Linked DNA regions of Pigmentiphaga aceris. The protein of the gene in region 1 interacts with the protein of each later gene in a pairwise test. Links are inferred from orthologs where the notes say so. Each region holds a gene or a part of one and is shown in the gene's direction. Other genes may lie near its edges.

What was found.
Region 2: the proteins of FXN63_RS17015 (region 1) and FXN63_RS06190 interact in binary tests that used the Escherichia coli proteins (3 or more experiments, as listed by UniProt). The link is inferred for Pigmentiphaga aceris from one-to-one orthologs.

What each region holds. Positions count from the first base shown.
Region 1 is NZ_CP043046.1:3,921,239-3,929,180, forward strand. What follows is about bases 2,305-5,164. They hold FXN63_RS17015 (glutamate-5-semialdehyde dehydrogenase), read left to right. Parts: upstream 2,305-3,031; coding sequence 3,032-4,297; downstream 4,298-5,164. Other genes in these bases: holA (DNA polymerase III subunit delta), read left to right, coding at 2,305-2,895; FXN63_RS17020 (CopD family protein), read left to right, coding at 4,413-4,835. In the rest of the region: leuS (leucine--tRNA ligase), read left to right, coding at 1-1,282; FXN63_RS17005 (LPS-assembly lipoprotein LptE), read left to right, coding at 1,300-1,803; more of holA, read left to right, coding at 1,807-2,304; FXN63_RS27100 (THUMP domain-containing class I SAM-dependent RNA methyltransferase), read left to right, coding at 5,546-6,904; FXN63_RS17030 (hypothetical protein), read left to right, coding at 7,016-7,246; FXN63_RS17035 (hypothetical protein), read left to right, coding at 7,389-7,616. UniProt on the Escherichia coli protein: Catalyzes the NADPH-dependent reduction of L-glutamate 5-phosphate into L-glutamate 5-semialdehyde and phosphate. The product spontaneously undergoes cyclization to form 1-pyrroline-5-carboxylate.
Region 2 is NZ_CP043046.1:1,467,008-1,475,035, forward strand. What follows is about bases 5,071-8,016. They hold FXN63_RS06190 (sulfate/molybdate ABC transporter ATP-binding protein), read left to right. Parts: upstream 5,071-5,987; coding sequence 5,988-7,046; downstream 7,047-8,016. Other genes in these bases: cysW (sulfate ABC transporter permease subunit CysW), read left to right, coding at 5,071-5,958; FXN63_RS06195 (phosphoadenylyl-sulfate reductase), read left to right, coding at 7,043-7,867. Also shown: FXN63_RS06155 (CaiB/BaiF CoA transferase family protein), read left to right, coding at 1-17; FXN63_RS06160 (enoyl-CoA hydratase), read left to right, coding at 29-826; FXN63_RS06165 (MetQ/NlpA family ABC transporter substrate-binding protein), read right to left, coding at 943-1,752; FXN63_RS06170 (CysB family HTH-type transcriptional regulator), read right to left, coding at 1,807-2,793; FXN63_RS06175 (sulfate ABC transporter substrate-binding protein), read left to right, coding at 3,030-4,061; sulfate ABC transporter permease subunit CysT, read left to right, coding at 4,062-4,955; more of cysW, read left to right, coding at 5,017-5,070. UniProt on the Escherichia coli protein: Part of the ABC transporter complex CysAWTP involved in sulfate/thiosulfate import. Responsible for energy coupling to the transport system.

The sequences.
Region 1 (7,942 bases):
CGATTGCGGCGACGTGCCGGTGCCCGAGAAAGACCTGCCGGTGATCCTGCCGGAACACCTGATCCCCGATGGCAGTGGCAACCCGCTGAACAAGGACGACGCGTTCCTGAACGTGGCGTGCCCGCACTGTGGCAAGCCGGCCAAGCGCGAAACCGACACGATGGATACCTTCGTGGACTCGGCCTGGTATTACATGCGCTATACCTGCCCGGACAGCGCCAACGCGATGGTCGATGCACGCAACGATTACTGGTCGCCGATGGACCAGTACATCGGTGGCATCGAACACGCCGTGCTTCACCTGCTGTATGCGCGCTTCTGGACCAAGGCCATGCGCGACATTGGCCTGATCAAGTACGACGAGCCGTTCACCAAGCTGTTCACGCAGGGTATGCTGCTCAATGAGTCGTATTTCCGCGAAGAGCCGAATGGCAAGAAGCGCTGGTTCTACCCCAGCGAAGTGGAAGTCACCCACGACGAGCGCGGTGCCCCGGTCAGCGCAGTTGCGCGCGCCGACGGCCAGCCGGTGCAGATGGGCGGCATCGAAAAGATGTCGAAGTCCAAGAACAACGTGGTGGAACCGGGCGACATCATCAGCCGCTTCGGTGCCGACACGGCACGCCTGTTCACCATGTTCGCAGGTCCCCCGGACCAAAGCGCGGCATGGTCCGACACCGGTGCCGAAGGCACGGCACGTTATCTGCGTCGCGTCTGGACCTTTGCCCATCGCCAAGCCGATGTCGTGCGTGAAGCGGGTGACGATTTCACCGGCATCAGCCCGGCCGGTGCACGCCTGCGCCGTGACATCCACTTGCTGCTGCGCACGGTCGGCCATGACTACGACCGCCTGCAATACAACACCGTGGTGTCTGGCACCATGAAGCTGCTGAATGCACTGGACGACGCCACGCTGACCGATTCGCCGGCCGACCGTGCTGCCCTGCGCGAAGGTACCGGCATTCTGTTGCGTGCGCTGTACCCGGGCGCACCGCACATCACCCACGCGCTGTGGCAGGAGCTTGGCTTCGGCACGCGCATCGGTGATCTGATCGATGCACCGTGGCCGCAGGTCGACGAAGCCGCGCTGGTGCAGGACGAGATCGAGCTGGTGTTGCAGGTCAACGGCAAGATGCGTGGTTCGGTCACCGTGCCCGCAGCGGCCGACAAGGACGCCATCGAAGCCGCCGCCCGCGCACACGAGGCGGTCGAGAAATTCCTCGAAGGTCGTCCGCCCAAGCGCGTTATTGTGGTGGCCGGCAAACTTGTCAACGTGGTGGGATGATGGTCAAACGGTTTGAGATGGATCCGGCACGACGCACGGTGTTGCGCACCGCGCTGGCGCTCGGCATGACCGCAGCGCTGGCCGGTTGCGGCTTCGCGCTGCGCGGCCAGGCCACCCTGCCCTACAAGACGATTTACCTGGGTTTCTCGGGTAACAACGAACTTGGCGCAAACCTGCGACGCAACATCCGCTACACCTCCAGCACCGAAGTGGTTGATCGGCCGCAGGACGCAGAAGCGCTGTTCCAGATGATGAGCGAAGAGCGTCAGAAGATCATTCTGACGCTCGACGGTCAGGGTCGGGTACGCGACTACGAGCTGATCTACCGCGTGGTCTTCCGCGTGCATGACGGCAAGGGTCGCGAATTCATGCCGCCGACCGAAATCAGTCTGCGCCGTGAAATCTCGTTCAACGACAGCGCACTGATGGCCAAGGAATCGGAAGAACGCCTGATCTACCGCGAGATGCAGGCTGACCTGGTGCAGCAGATCATGCGTCGCATGGAAGCGCAGGGCCGCTGATTCATGGGTGTGTCATTACGCGCGGAGCAATTGGCTGCCCGGCTCAAACCGGGCGAGCCTTTGTCGTCGCTCTACACCGTTACCGGCGACGAAGCCCTGCTTGTCATCGAAGCCATGGATGCGCTGCGGGCGGCTGCGCGCGCGGCCGGCCACCTTGAACGTGAGGTGGTAGTCGCCGATGCGCGTACCGACTGGACCACGGTCCTGGCCGGTACGCAGTCGATGTCGCTGTTCGGTGAACGGCGCATTCTTGAGCTGAAGCTGCCGGGTGGCAAACCCGGCAAATCAGGCGGCGATGTCATTGCGCGTCTGGCGGCCGATTGCGGCACCAAACCGCCGGGCACCGCCGACTGCATCACGCTGGTGATGCTGCCGCGCATCGACAAGACCGGTCGCGCAACACCGTGGTTCACCGCACTGGCCGCGCATGGCGTGGTGGTGGAAGTACCCACCATTGATCGCAATGCGCTGCCGGACTGGATCGGCCTTCGTCTGGCAGCCCAGCAACAACGCGCCCGTGGCCCGGTATTGCAATGGATGGCCGAACGGGTCGAGGGCAATCTGCTGGCCGCGCATCAGGAAATCCAGAAGCTGGGTTTGCTGTATCCGGAAGGCGATCTGAGCCTGGAACAGGTGCAGGATGCCGTCGCCAACGTGGCCCGCTACGACGTGTTCACCTTGCGTGACGCAATGCTTGCGGGTGATGCCACGCGCGTGGTGCGCACGCTTGACGGCTTGCGCGCTGAAGGTGAAGCACTGCCGCTGGTGCTGTGGGCAGTTGGCGAGGAAATTCGCCTGCTGGCCCGCCTGGCCGAAGCGCGTGCACAAGGCCAGAACCTGAGCGCATTGATGCGCAGCCTGCGTTTCTTCGGACCGCGTGAGCGCCTGGCCGAACAGGTGCTTGACCGGGTGGCTCCAAACGCCTGGCCTGCCGCGGTTCGACATGCCCACGAAGTCGACAAGATGATCAAGGGTTTGTCGGTGCCCGGGCGCTTGGCAGACCCGTGGCACGAAATCACCCGACTTGCCCTGCGACTGGCCGCACGCCCGTCGCGCCAGACACCACGCCGACCTCCGCGCCCTGCAGCCTGACCGGCAGTTTTCCCAAAGCGCTTACACTCGGTAAGCGCCCGGCTCGGCCGCTTGATTTGCCGGCTTACTTGCCACCTCAATTGCCGCCACCCGCCGCCCTTTCCAACAGCAGACCCAGACACGTCCGCCGACGACCATGAAATCTCTCGACATCTCCGAATACATGACGCAGCTCGGTACGCGAGCACGCGCAGCATCGCGCGCCATCGCCCGAGCTGACGACACTGCCAAGTCAGGTGCCCTGCGCGCCATCGCACGTGGCCTGCAAGCCAATCGCGATGCCTTGATTGCCGCCAATGCAATCGACCTGGCGCGAGCCCGCGACAACGGCCTGGAACCCGCGATGCTGGATCGTCTTAAGCTGGACGACAAAGCCCTGTCGCGCATGATCGAAGGCCTGACCCAGATCGCCGGCATGCCGGACCCGATCGGTGAAATCACCGAGGTCAAGATTCGCCCCAATGGCATGCGTGTCGGCCGGATGCGTGTTCCGCTGGGTGTTATCGGCATCATCTACGAATCGCGTCCCAACGTGACCATCGACGCGGCGGCGCTTTGCCTGAAGTCGGGCAACGCGACGATTCTGCGCGGTGGCTCGGAAGCCATCGAGTCGAATGTGGCGCTGGGCGCTGTGATTCGGGCGGGATTGGAAGAAGCCGGCTTGCCGAGCGACGCAATTCAAGTGATCGAAACCACCGACCGTGCGGCCGTCGGTGCCTTGGTCACCGCCACGGAATACGTGGATGTGATCGTGCCGCGCGGCGGCAAACGCTTGATTGCGCGCCTGACCGAAGAAGCACGTGTACCGCTGATCAAGCACCTGGACGGCAACTGTCATGTCTACGTGGACAGCGCCGCAGACCTGGCACAGGCCCACACGATTGCGCTGAATGCCAAGACATATCGCTTCGGCATTTGCGGCGCGATGGAAACGCTGCTGGTGCATCAGTCGGTAGTCACCGATTTCCTGCCCAAGCTGGCTGCGGAACTGCGCGCCCGCGAGGTGGAATTGCGCGGCTGTGAACGCACCCGTGCCCTGTTGCCCGATGCTGCTGTCGCCACGCAGGAAGACTGGTTTACCGAATACGCCGCGCCCGTGCTGGCGATCAAGGTGGTCGACAGCCTGGACGAGGCCATCGACCATATCGAGTATTACGGCTCGCACCACACCGATTCGATCGTTACCGACAGCGTCACGCACGCCCGTCGCTTCCAGCGCGAAGTCGATTCCGCTTCAGTGTTGGTGAATCTGCCGACCTGCTTTGCCGACGGCTTTGAATACGGCCTGGGTGCGGAAATCGGCATTTCGACCAACAAGCTGCACGCGCGTGGCCCGGTTGGCCTGGAAGGCTTGACCACCCTGAAATGGGTGCTCGACGGTGAAGGCCAGCAACGCGGCTGACCTTCAAACCGGCGCAAGGCTGCATGACAACAGACTTGCGTCAACGGCACGACACGCTTGATCCCCTGACCAGGCGTGGTTCTTTTTCTTATCTATATTTCTACAGGATGGCCGGATGCTCTGGGTAAAGGCTTTGCACATCGTTTTCGTCGCGTCGTGGTTTGCAGGACTGTTCTATTTGCCACGAATCTTCGTCAACCTCGCGCAGGACAATGACCCGGCGGTCACCACCCGATTGCTGCGCATGGCACGAAAGCTGTACCGTTTCATGAGCATTCTTGCTTTGCCTGCGCTGATTCTGGGCCTATGGCTGTTCCTGGGTTACGGCATCGGCAAAGGCCCGGGCAACGGTTGGCTGCACGCCAAGCTGGGCGTGGTCGTACTGATTATTGGCTACCACCACGCCTGTGGTGTGTTGCTGCGCAAGTTTGAAGCGGGCCGCAATGCGCGCTCGCATGTGTTTTATCGATGGTTCAACGAAGTCCCGGTCTTGTTGCTGCTTGCAGCGGTAGTCCTGGCTGTCGTCAAACCCTTCTGAACTCCAGGCAGGTTACTACTTTGTCCGACGATTCCGTCAAGAAAACCCTCACGTTGAAGCCCCAGGCCCCCGCCCAGCGCGGAGCCCGGCGCGACGACCCGCCCAGCGCACGCAGCGGTTCCCGTGCGCGCCGTGTCGCGCAATCCGACATCGAGAGCAGCAAGGCCAAAGCCAAGGCCCGAAGCGGTGGCCCGCGCCCCGCGTCTGGCGATGCGGCTGACCGTCCGCCGCGCGATGCCGGCGATCGGCCACGCGGCGACCGACCCAGCTATGGCGACAGACCGGCAGGTGCACGTCCGGCCCGACCGGCAGGTGATCGCCCCGAGCGCGGAGCCCGTCCGGAAGGCGGCTTCCGCCCGGATCGTGGCCCGCGTCCGTCGTTCACCCCGCGTGATGGACAACGCGACGAGCGCGAAGCTCGACCGGCACCGGCAGCGTCGCAATACGAAGACCCGACCGACTCGCCCTACGCGCGCCCGCGCAGCCAGCCGCCCCGTGCGGAAGGTGGCCGTGGCGACGCACCGCACCGGGATGGCCAGCGCAGTGGGGGGGCTCGTGGTGAATCGTCCCGTGGTGACTCATCTCGCGGTGATTTTTCCCGTGGTGACGCGCCTCGTGGCGAATACGCACGCGGCGATCGTCCGCGCGGCGACAGCGCACGTGGCGACGCACCGCGTACCGATCGCCCCCGCACCGACCGTCCGCGCGACATGGCACTGCGCAGCGCGGCGCGCGCCGCCGCGATTGCAGCCGCCGCCGAATCGGCAGCCAGCGGCAAGCCGCTGGCCCAGGTAACCGGAGCCGCTACGCCCGCCCCGGCAGCACGAAGCGCTGGCGCAGCCGATCACCGTCCGCCCCGTCGCCCCTACGACAAACCAGCAGGCAGCCCGACGCGCACCACTATTGACGGTCACACGTCCGGTGCCGAAATCTTCCAGGTCTTCGCCCCCTGCCCGCAAGGCCTGGACGAAGCCCTGGCCGGCGAACTGCGCGATCTGGGCTTTGCCGACGCCCGCGCTGGCCGCGCCGGTGCGCATTTCAGCACCGACTGGAACGGCGTCTTGCGCGCCAACCTGCATTCGCGCCTGGCCACGCGCATCCTGGCACAAGTCGCCCAGGAAACCGTGGCCACCGAAGAAGAGCTGTACGCCCTGGCACGCGCTACCCCCTGGGAACGCTGGTTCGGTGCCGAACAAACGCTGCGCGTCGATACCTCGGCCGTGCGCAGCCCCATGCAAAGCCTGCAGTTCTGCAACCTGCGCGCCAAGGACGGCATCTGCGATCGCCTGCGCGAACGCGAAGGCGAACGCCCCAGTATCGACACCGTGCGTCCCGACGCGCGTGTGCACGTCTTCCTGTCGGAATCGACCGCCACGCTGTATCTGGACACCTCGGGCGAATCGCTGTTCAAGCGAGGCTGGCGTCTGGACAAGGGCGAAGCACCCCTGCGTGAAAACTTGGCCGCCGGCATGTTGGCGCTGGCAGGCTGGGACGCTGCCACCCCCTTGCTCGACCCGTTCTGCGGCAGTGGCACGCTGGTGATCGAAGCGGCCCTGAAAGCCCTGCGCGTTCCGCCCGGCATTTCTCGTCCGTTTGCTTTCGAACGTCTGCGCGGTCACCAGGAACGTCGCTGGTACGACCTGAAGGAAGACGCCCGCGCCAAGATCCTGAAGGAAATCCCCGCCACCCTGGCAGGAGCCGACCTCGATCCCCGCGCCATCGACGCAGCACGCATGAACGCAGACCGCGCCGGCCTGACCGAAGAAGCCGTGTACTTCGAAGTCGCAGACGCCCGCGATACCTGCCCGCTTGACGAACGTCCCGGTGCCATCATCACCAATCCGCCTTACGGCGAACGCCTGGAACTGGCCGAGAACGCCACGCTGTGGCCGGAATGGGCCAGCACACTCAAGCGTGAGTTCAATGGCTGGAAGATGCACATGATCACCAACGACCTGGATCTGCCGAAGAAGCTTCGGCTCAATCCGTCGCGTCGTACCCCGCTGTACAACGGTGCGCTGGAGTGCCGCCTGTTCAGCTTCGACCTGGTGTCTGGAGGCTTCCGCTAAGCCAACCAGAATCCTGTTGCTGTAGTGCAATAAAACAGGTCGCTTCTTGCGGGCCATGATGAGCAAGGGTTATCCTAGGGTTATTACCTAGTCGTTAACCCGGAGTTCATCATGGCCCGTTTTCAAATGCCCGCTTCCAGCGCCAACTACCCCTTCGCCGCCGGCTATCTGCCGCAATCCTTCATTCAAGAAAGCCGTCTGACCGATGACATGGAGCGTTCGCTCGCCCATGCAGAAGTGCGCTCGCAGATCTACGCCGATGCCCTGCCCTTCCAAGGGATCGCACGTGCATTCAAGGCCTGGATCGCCCGCGGCACCGCACGCCGCACCGCCAATGCCTAAGACGTCGATGCACCACGTGGCATGTAGTTACGCCGCAACGTGGTGCACGATTTAAGCAAATAGCACCAAAATAGTTTGCAGTGCACCACGAAGATGCTTAACATTAGGGTTATCACTTAAACGTAAACCCAAGGAGCTCTTCATGAACCACTTCCTCTACTCGATGCCCACTTCGCAAGACCTGATTCGCAACTTCCCGGCCGACGGTCGCCTGACCGACGAACTGGAACGTGCTCTGGCACACGAAGAAATGCTGAACAATTCGTCCCTGGTCAACCCGCTGGCAGACCTCTTCGCTGTTGCGAAGCAAGCCTTCCTGCGCGTGATCGGCCGCACCAAGTCGCACGGCCTGCAACAAGCCGGCGCCTAAGAAGCAGCCAAAGGGTTAAGACCCTAGGGCCACAAGCCCGATCGACCCAGTGATAGGTTGATGTTTGACGAGCTCGCCTCCTCCAAGGCGGTCGTTGAACAAGCGTGATGAGCCTCCTCCCTGCAGCGCGCCGCCTTTTGGCGGTGCGCGCTGCAGAGTCAGTAGGCTCTTGTCTTTTGTACGATCCGTTTCGCATCATGCGTTGCGTGATCCTCAGGCGGACCAAGGTCGCAGATCCTTGTTGCGGTAGCGTTATCGCAAGGAATGCCCGTCGATGGCATTCAGACAACAGGCTGCATAAAACCGAAGGTCTGCCGCATGTGGTG
Region 2 (8,028 bases), 2.5 Mb from region 1 along the record:
CGGCCGGTGTGACCTGAGGGAGTGCTGAATGCCTGAAGTACGTGTGCCTGAAGTACGTTTGCAGATTCAAGACAACATTGCACGCATCACCTTGTCCAATCCCACGCGCCTGAACGCGATGACGATGGCGATGTGGACGCAACTGGCCAATGCCTTCGACACCATCGCAGAAGACGCCAGCGTGCGTGTGGTGGTGCTGGCAGGCGATGGAGACAATGCCTTTGTGTCGGGTGCCGATATTTCGGAGTTCGAGACGCAGCGCAACTCCGAGGCGCAGGTCTTGGCCTACGAAGCGGAGGGTGATCGCGCACGTGACGCCATGCTTGCCTGCTCACGCCCCGTGATCGCTGCGATTCGAGGTGTCTGCGTAGGCGGCGGCCTGGGTTTGGCGGGTGGCTGCGACCTGCGTTATGCCACGCGTTCCTCACGTTTCCGCATGCCTGCGGCCCGCCTGGGCGTGGGTTATGGGCTGGAAGGCACCAAGCGTTTTGTGGATGTGCTGGGGGCCGCGCGCACCGCAGAGCTGTTCTACACCGCACGCATGTTCGATGGCGACGAAGCCGAGCGCATCGGCTTTGCGCACAAGGTGTTTGCTGACGATGAATTCGATACCGCCATCGAGGGCATCATCGCGAACATTGCGGTCAACGCACCCTTGCCGATTCTGGCGGCCAAGCTTGCTATTCGCGAGGCGCAGAAAGACCCGGATGTGCGCGACGAACAAGTCGTGGCCGATGCGGTGAAAGCTTGCTTCGACAGCGAGGACTACAAGGAAGGCCGGCGCGCGTTCATGGAAAAGCGCACGCCGAAGTTCGAAGGTCGTTAACGGTGGGGTTTTAACGCTAGGGGCTGATAAAACGAAGGGCGTACCTCACGGCACGCCCTTTTTACATCTGCAATGCGTCTGTCGCACCCGCGACCGCTTCTCGCGGCCGCAACCGATCAGAAGGTCGGAATACCCGAACCCTTGAACTCCGTCTCGATGAATTTGCGGATTTCTTCCGACTGATACGCCTTCAACAGCTTCTTCACCCAGGGCTTGTCCTTGTCGGCTTCGCGCACCACCAGCAGGTTGGTGTGCGGGCTGTCGATACCTTCGATCACGATGGCATCGCGTGCGGGCACCAAGCCAGCCTTGATCGCAAACGAGGTGTTGATCGCGGCCATGTCCAGGTCATCCAGCGAGCGCGGCAGCTGTGCGGAGTCCAACTGGTGGAAACGCAGCTTCTTCGGATTCTCGATGATGTCGGCAGGCGTGGCAGTAGTGCCCACACCGGCCTTCAGCTTGATCAGACCGGACTTCTCCAGCAGTTGCAGTGAACGGCCCGAATTGGCCGGGTCGTTCTGAATACCCACGCGTGCGCCTTCCGGCAAGTCCTGGATGTTCTTGTACTTCTTCGAGTAGTAGCCCATCGGGAACAGCACGGTGTTGCCGACGCTGACGATCTTGTAGCCGCGCGCCTTGATCTGCGCGTCCATGAAGGGCTTGGTCTGGTAGTTGTTAGCGTCCAGGTCGCCGGCGTCGAGCGCCGCATTCGGCTGGATGTAGTCGCCGAATTCGATCACTTCGATGGTCAGGCCGTCACGGGCCGCAATGCCCTTGACCACTTCCATGATCTTGGCGTGCGGGCCACTGGTCTGGCCGACCTTGATGACGGTCTTGTCGGCTGCGTTCTGCGCAAAGACCGGTGCGTGCAGGCCAGCGGCGACGATCAGGGCGGACAGGGCTTTCAGGGCAAATCGGCGATTCATGGGGCGTGTAAAACCGGTACTGATAGGGGGCCGATATGATGGGCCGCCATGCCTTCATTCCGAAAGACTGTTTTCGGATATGTATATGTTCGGTACCAGGGGTTCCGATGGCAATGCACCCGGCGTGATGTCGGATTCGGTCACGATGCGCCGGTTCAGATGGGGCGCGAACATCTCGATGAACGCGACGGTGAAGTCGCGCAGATAGGCCCCGCGCCGCACGGCCACGCGCGTCATGTTGGCTTTGAAAAGATGGGTGGACGAAATCGACTGCAACTGGCGGTCTTCCTCGGTCTTGTAGGCCACCGAGGCAATGATGCCCACGCCCAGGCCGGCTGCGACATAGGTCTTGATGACGTCGGCATCCATCGCCGTCAGCACGATGTCGGGTGCAAGACCTGCCCGTGCAAAGGCCTCGTCGATGCTTGATCGCCCGGTCAACCCAAGGTCATAGGTGATCAGCGGATAACGCCCGAGTTCATGCAGGGTAGGGTGATCCACGCCAAGCAAGGGGTGTCCGTGGGGCACCACGATCACGTGGTTCCATCGATAGCCCGGGAAGGTACACAGGCGCTCGTCGTGCGACAGCCCTTCGCTGGCAATGCCCACATCGGCCTGACCGGTGGCTACGCGCGAGGCAATGTATTCGGGCGCGCCTTGTTGCAGGCTTAAATGCACACCGGGAAAGCGTTGGCGAAACGCCTGGATCACGGGCAGCAGTGCATAACGCGCCTGGCTGTGGGTGGTGGCCACCGTCAGGCGGCCGACATCGTGCGAGGTGAATTCCAGCGCGGCGCGCTTGAGATTTTCCTGCTCGATCAACAGGCGTTCGACCACCTTGACGATTTCCCGACCGGGTTCGGTCAACCCGGTCAGCCGCTTGCCGGCGCGTTCGAAAATCGCCACGCCCAGTTCATCTTCCAGTTCACGGATCTGACGGCTGACGCCGGGTTGAGACGCGTCGAGCGCATGGGCGACCTCGGTCAGATTGAAGTCGCGGCGCAAGGCTTCGCGTACCGAACGGAGTTGCTGGAAATTCACAGATATGTCCTGACAGAAGCAGGCCATCTTGCCGTGGCTCGCCTGTCAGTCGAAAGAACGATTCGGCATTAGCTTGGTGCGGGAAGGCATGAAGCACTTCTCGTACGGGCGCGCGCGAAAAATCGAGCAAGCTTATGTGGCAAGCGCATTAGCAACTACCGAATATGTCGTTCGCGCAGCGGCAGACGGCTGGCACCATGCTTCCCATCAATTGCCCACCACCCAGGGGAAGTTCAATGCGCACTGCCAAACGTCATTTCATCAAGCTTGGTCTGGCCACTGCACTTGCAGCCGCCGGACTGGCTGGTATCCATCTGCCCGCCGCTGCGCAGCAGAAGATCGACTTGCTGAACGTTTCCTACGATCCGACGCGTGAGCTCTATTCCCAGTACAACCCGCTGTTCGCCAAGCACTGGAAAGAAACCACCGGTGGCGACATCACCATCCGCCAATCGCATGGCGGCTCGGGCAAGCAAGCCCGCACCGTGATCGACGGCGTGGACGCCGATGTGGTGACCTTGGGTCTGGCTCCCGATGTCGAAGCCCTGGTCACCCACGGGAAGCTGATCAACGAAGGTTGGCAAAAGCGCCTGCCGCTGAATTCGGCCCCATACACCTCGACTATCGTGTTCGTGGTCAAGAAAGGCAACCCCAAGGGCGTCAAGGATTGGGACGACCTGACCAAGACGGGCGTTCAGGTCATCACGCCGAATCCCAAGACCTCGGCTGGCGCACGCTGGAACTACCTGGCCGCCTGGGAATACGGCAAGCGCAAGTTCGGGGGTGAGGCTGGTGCCAAGGACTACATCACCAAGGTATTCGCCAACGTGCCCGTGCTGGATTCCGGCGCGCGCGGATCGACCATCACCTTCTCGCAACGCGGCGTGGGCGATGTGCTGCTGGCCTGGGAAAATGAGGCGTATCTGACGCTGGCTGAATTCGGCGCTGACAAGTTCGAAATCGTCTATCCGTCGCTCAGCATCCTGACCGAGCCCACCGTGGCCGTGGTCGACAAGAACGTCGAACGCAAGGGCACCCGTGCTGCGGCCGAGGCCTATCTGAAGTTCCTGTACACCGAACAGGCACAGGAACTGATCGCCAAGAACTACTACCGCCCCACCGACGAAAAGGTGAAGGCCAAGTACGCCAGCCAGTTCCCGAAGATCGAACTGTTCACGCTCGACGCAGCATTCGGCAACTGGCCCAATGCCGACAAGGTGCACTTCGCTGACGGCGGTTCCTTCGACCAGATCTACGTGAAGAAATAAATGGCACACGGCAGCATCCTTCAACCGCAGGACGGCGCTGGTGACACGGCGTCGGTTGCCCCGCGCCGCAAACGCAAGCGGGTGCTGCCGGGTTTCCATCTCACGCTGGGCTACTCGCTGTTCTATCTGGGCCTGCTGGTCCTGATTCCCTTGTCGACCTTGTTCTTCAAGGCGGCAGGCATGAGCTGGGACGCCTTCGTGACGGCAGTCAGCGCGCCCCGGGTGATGGCCACGTATCGCATCACTTTCGGTGCGTCCCTGATCGCAGCCTTGATCAATCTGGTGTTCGGGCTGCTGGTGGCCTGGGTGCTGGTGCGCTACAAGTTCCCGGGCAAACGCATTGTCGACGCGCTGGTCGATCTGCCGTTCGCACTGCCCACGGCAGTCGCCGGGATTGCCTTGACGGCGCTGCTGGCTGGCAATGGCTGGGTCGGCCAGTTTCTTGAGCCGCTTGGCATCAAGCTGGCCTACGCCCCGGCTGGCATCGTGGTGGCGCTGACTTTCATCGGCCTGCCGTTCGTGGTGCGCACGGTGCAACCGGTGTTGCAAGACGTCGAAAAAGAACTGGAAGAAGCTGCGGCCAGCCTGGGGGCCAGCCGCTGGCAGACCTTCCGCCGCGTGTTGTTCCCGGCCATTGCGCCGGCATTGCTGACCGGATTCGCCATGGCATTTGCACGCGCGGTGGGCGAATACGGATCGGTGGTATTCATCGCCGGCAACATGCCGATGATCTCCGAGATCACGCCGCTGATCATTCTGATCAAGCTCGAACAATTCGACTACGCCGGTGCGTCCGCCGTGGCCGTGGTGCTGCTGGTCGTGTCCTTCCTGATGCTGCTGGCCATCAATGCCTTGCAGGCCTGGCAGCGCCGTCTGACGAGTGCGCCGACATGAAGCCTGTCCTGAAGCTCACCATGCAAATACGCATCGACCGATCCTGTACAAGGGCTGCCTCATGAGCAAACCCGGCATCGCGACAAGTTCGTCGCGCCGTATCGAGCAAAGTACCGAAGAGCCCGCCTGGGTACGCATCACGCTTATCGGCGTGGCCCTGGCCTTCCTGTTGCTGTTCCTGGTCTTACCCTTGGTGGCGGTATTTACCGAGGCCATGCGCAAGGGCTTTGGCGCGTACCTGGCTGCCCTGGTCGACCCGGATGCCTGGTCGGCAATCAAGCTCACCTTGCTGACCGCAGCCATTGCCGTGCCCCTGAACGTGGTGTTCGGCGTGGCAACGGCCTGGGCGATTGCAAAGTTCGAGTTTCGTGGCAAGTCGGTGCTCACGACCTTGATCGACCTGCCGTTCTCGGTGTCGCCCATCGTGGCGGGCTTGGCGTTCGTGCTGGTGTTTGGCGCACAGGGCTGGTTGGGGCCTTGGCTGATTGAGCACAACCTGAAGATCATTTTCGCCGTCCCCGGCATCGTATTGGCGACTGCCTTCGTTACACTTCCACTGGTCGCCCGCGAGCTGATTCCGTTGATGCAGGCGCAGGGTAGCGACGAAGAACAGGCCGCGATCGTGCTTGGCGCAAGTGGCTGGCAGACCTTCTGGCACGTGACCCTGCCGAACATCAAATGGGGCCTGCTCTACGGCATCATCCTGTGCAACGCACGCGCCATGGGTGAGTTCGGTGCAGTGTCGGTGGTGTCCGGCCATATCCGCGGCCTGACCAACACCATCCCGCTGCAAGTCGAGATCCTGTACAACGAATATCAGTTGCAAGCCGGTTTTGCGGTGGCATCGCTGCTGGCCTTGTTGGCGCTGCTGACCCTGGTGGTGAAGTCGGTGGTCGAATGGCGTCACGAGCGTGCGCTGGCCGTCGATCTGCCGCCCGAGCAACCCTTGGCACGAACCAGCAGCCCGGCGCGCGCCACGCCCGCTTCGGTTGCAAGCGCCTGAGCGCAGCCCTGGACGCATGAAGGAAAAACATGAGCATCGAAGTCAAGAACGTCCATAAGCAATTCGGCAGCTTCACGGCCCTGAACAACGTCAATCTGCACATCGAAACCGGTGAGCTGGTGGCCTTGCTCGGCCCGTCGGGCTGCGGCAAGACCACCTTGCTGCGCATCATTGCCGGTCTGGAAACGCCAGATACCGGCAGCATTCTTTTTGCGGGCGAAGACAGCACCGATGTGCATGTGCGCCAGCGCCAGGTGGGGTTTGTGTTCCAGCATTACGCACTGTTCCGCCACATGACGGTTTTCGAAAACGTGGCATTCGGCCTGCGGGTGCGCCCGCGCAAGCTGCGTCCCTCGGAAGCGCAGATTCAGGAAAAGGTGCACAGCCTGCTGAACCTGGTGCAGCTCGACTGGCTGGCTGATCGTTATCCGTCGCAGTTGTCCGGCGGCCAGCGTCAGCGTATTGCGCTGGCCCGTGCACTGGCCGTGGAGCCGCGCGTGTTGCTGCTCGACGAGCCTTTCGGTGCGCTCGATGCCAAGGTGCGCAAGGAACTGCGTCGCTGGTTGCGTCGCCTGCACGACGACCTGCATGTGGCCAGTGTGTTTGTCACGCACGACCAGGAAGAAGCGCTGGAAGTGGCCGACCGCGTGGTGTTAATGAATGCCGGCAATATCGAGCAGGTCGGTACCCCGCGCGAAGTCTGGCAGTCACCTGCCACGCCGTTCGTGTACGGCTTTTTGGGCGATGTGAACCAATTCAATGGTGTCGCCGATCGCGGTGGTCTGCGCATCGATGACTACACCTTGCCGGTGCCCGCGCACCCCGATGCCAGCAACGCCAAAGCGGTTGCCTATGTGCGCCCGCACGAACTCGATGTGGAACGTTATCGCCCTGGCGATGCGGGCATTGTGGTGAAACTGTCGCGGGTGTATCTGGCCGGCCCGAGCGCCTATCTGGAACTGGATCGCGCCGGTCACGACATTCCAATCGAAGCTGAAATTCCCGTCGCAGCCTTCCAGGCGCTGGACTTCAAGGAAGGCGAAACCCTGGTGGTCCGTCCGCGATCTGCACAGGTATTTTTGACATGAGCGAACAGGGTTTGACGACGCAGTGGTCTGCGTCCGGCAGCAAGAGTGCATCCACGAGCAGCACGGATACGGGGATCGGCGCAGCGGAAACAAGGCCGTCTGGCGATACCACCCCCTGGCAGAGCCGCTGGGAAACACTGGTGCACAGCTTGCGTGATATCGCTGCGCGCTATCCCGGGGTAGGGCTTGCCTCGTCGCTGGCCGCCGAGGACATGGTCCTGACCCATGCGATCTTTTCCGAGAACCTGGACATCGAGGTGTTCACGCTCGACACCGGTCGCCTGAACCCGGAAACCCTGGCCGTGGTCGATGCGGTGCAAGCGCGCTACCAGCGTGGCTTGACTGTCGTCTACCCCGATGCAGAAGCCGTTGCTGGATATGTGAAGGAACACGGGGCCCATGCTTTCTACGAAAGCGTGCCGCTGCGCAAAGCCTGTTGCGAGATTCGCAAGGTCATTCCCTTGCGCGGTGCCCTGGCGGGTCGCCCGGCCTGGATCACCGGGCAGCGGCGCGAACAAGCCGTCACGCGCGGCAGCCTGCCGGAACAGGAATTCGACAGCGTGTTCGGATTGGAAAAATTCAACCCGCTGGCGGCCTGGACCTTCGACGATATCTGGGCTGCCATCCGCGCCTTGAACATTCCCTACAACGCCTTGCACGATCGCGGTTATCCGTCGATTGGCTGCGAGCCCTGTACGCGTGCGATCCGGCCAGGTGAAGACCTGCGCGCCGGTCGCTGGTGGTGGGAATCGTCGGACTCGAAAGAATGCGGATTGCACGCCGGAAACCTGTCGGCCATTCCAGTGAAAGTGCTGTCCTGAAAGCGTTGTTCTGAAAACGCGGTTCCGAAAACGCATATTCAGAACGTGTTCGACCCTGATTTTCACGCTGAACCTTCAAGCCCGATTTTCACGCTCCATTGACACCCTGCATGAACGCCCCACGGATCAGCCCAGACGTACCGCCTTGCCCACAGGGCGGT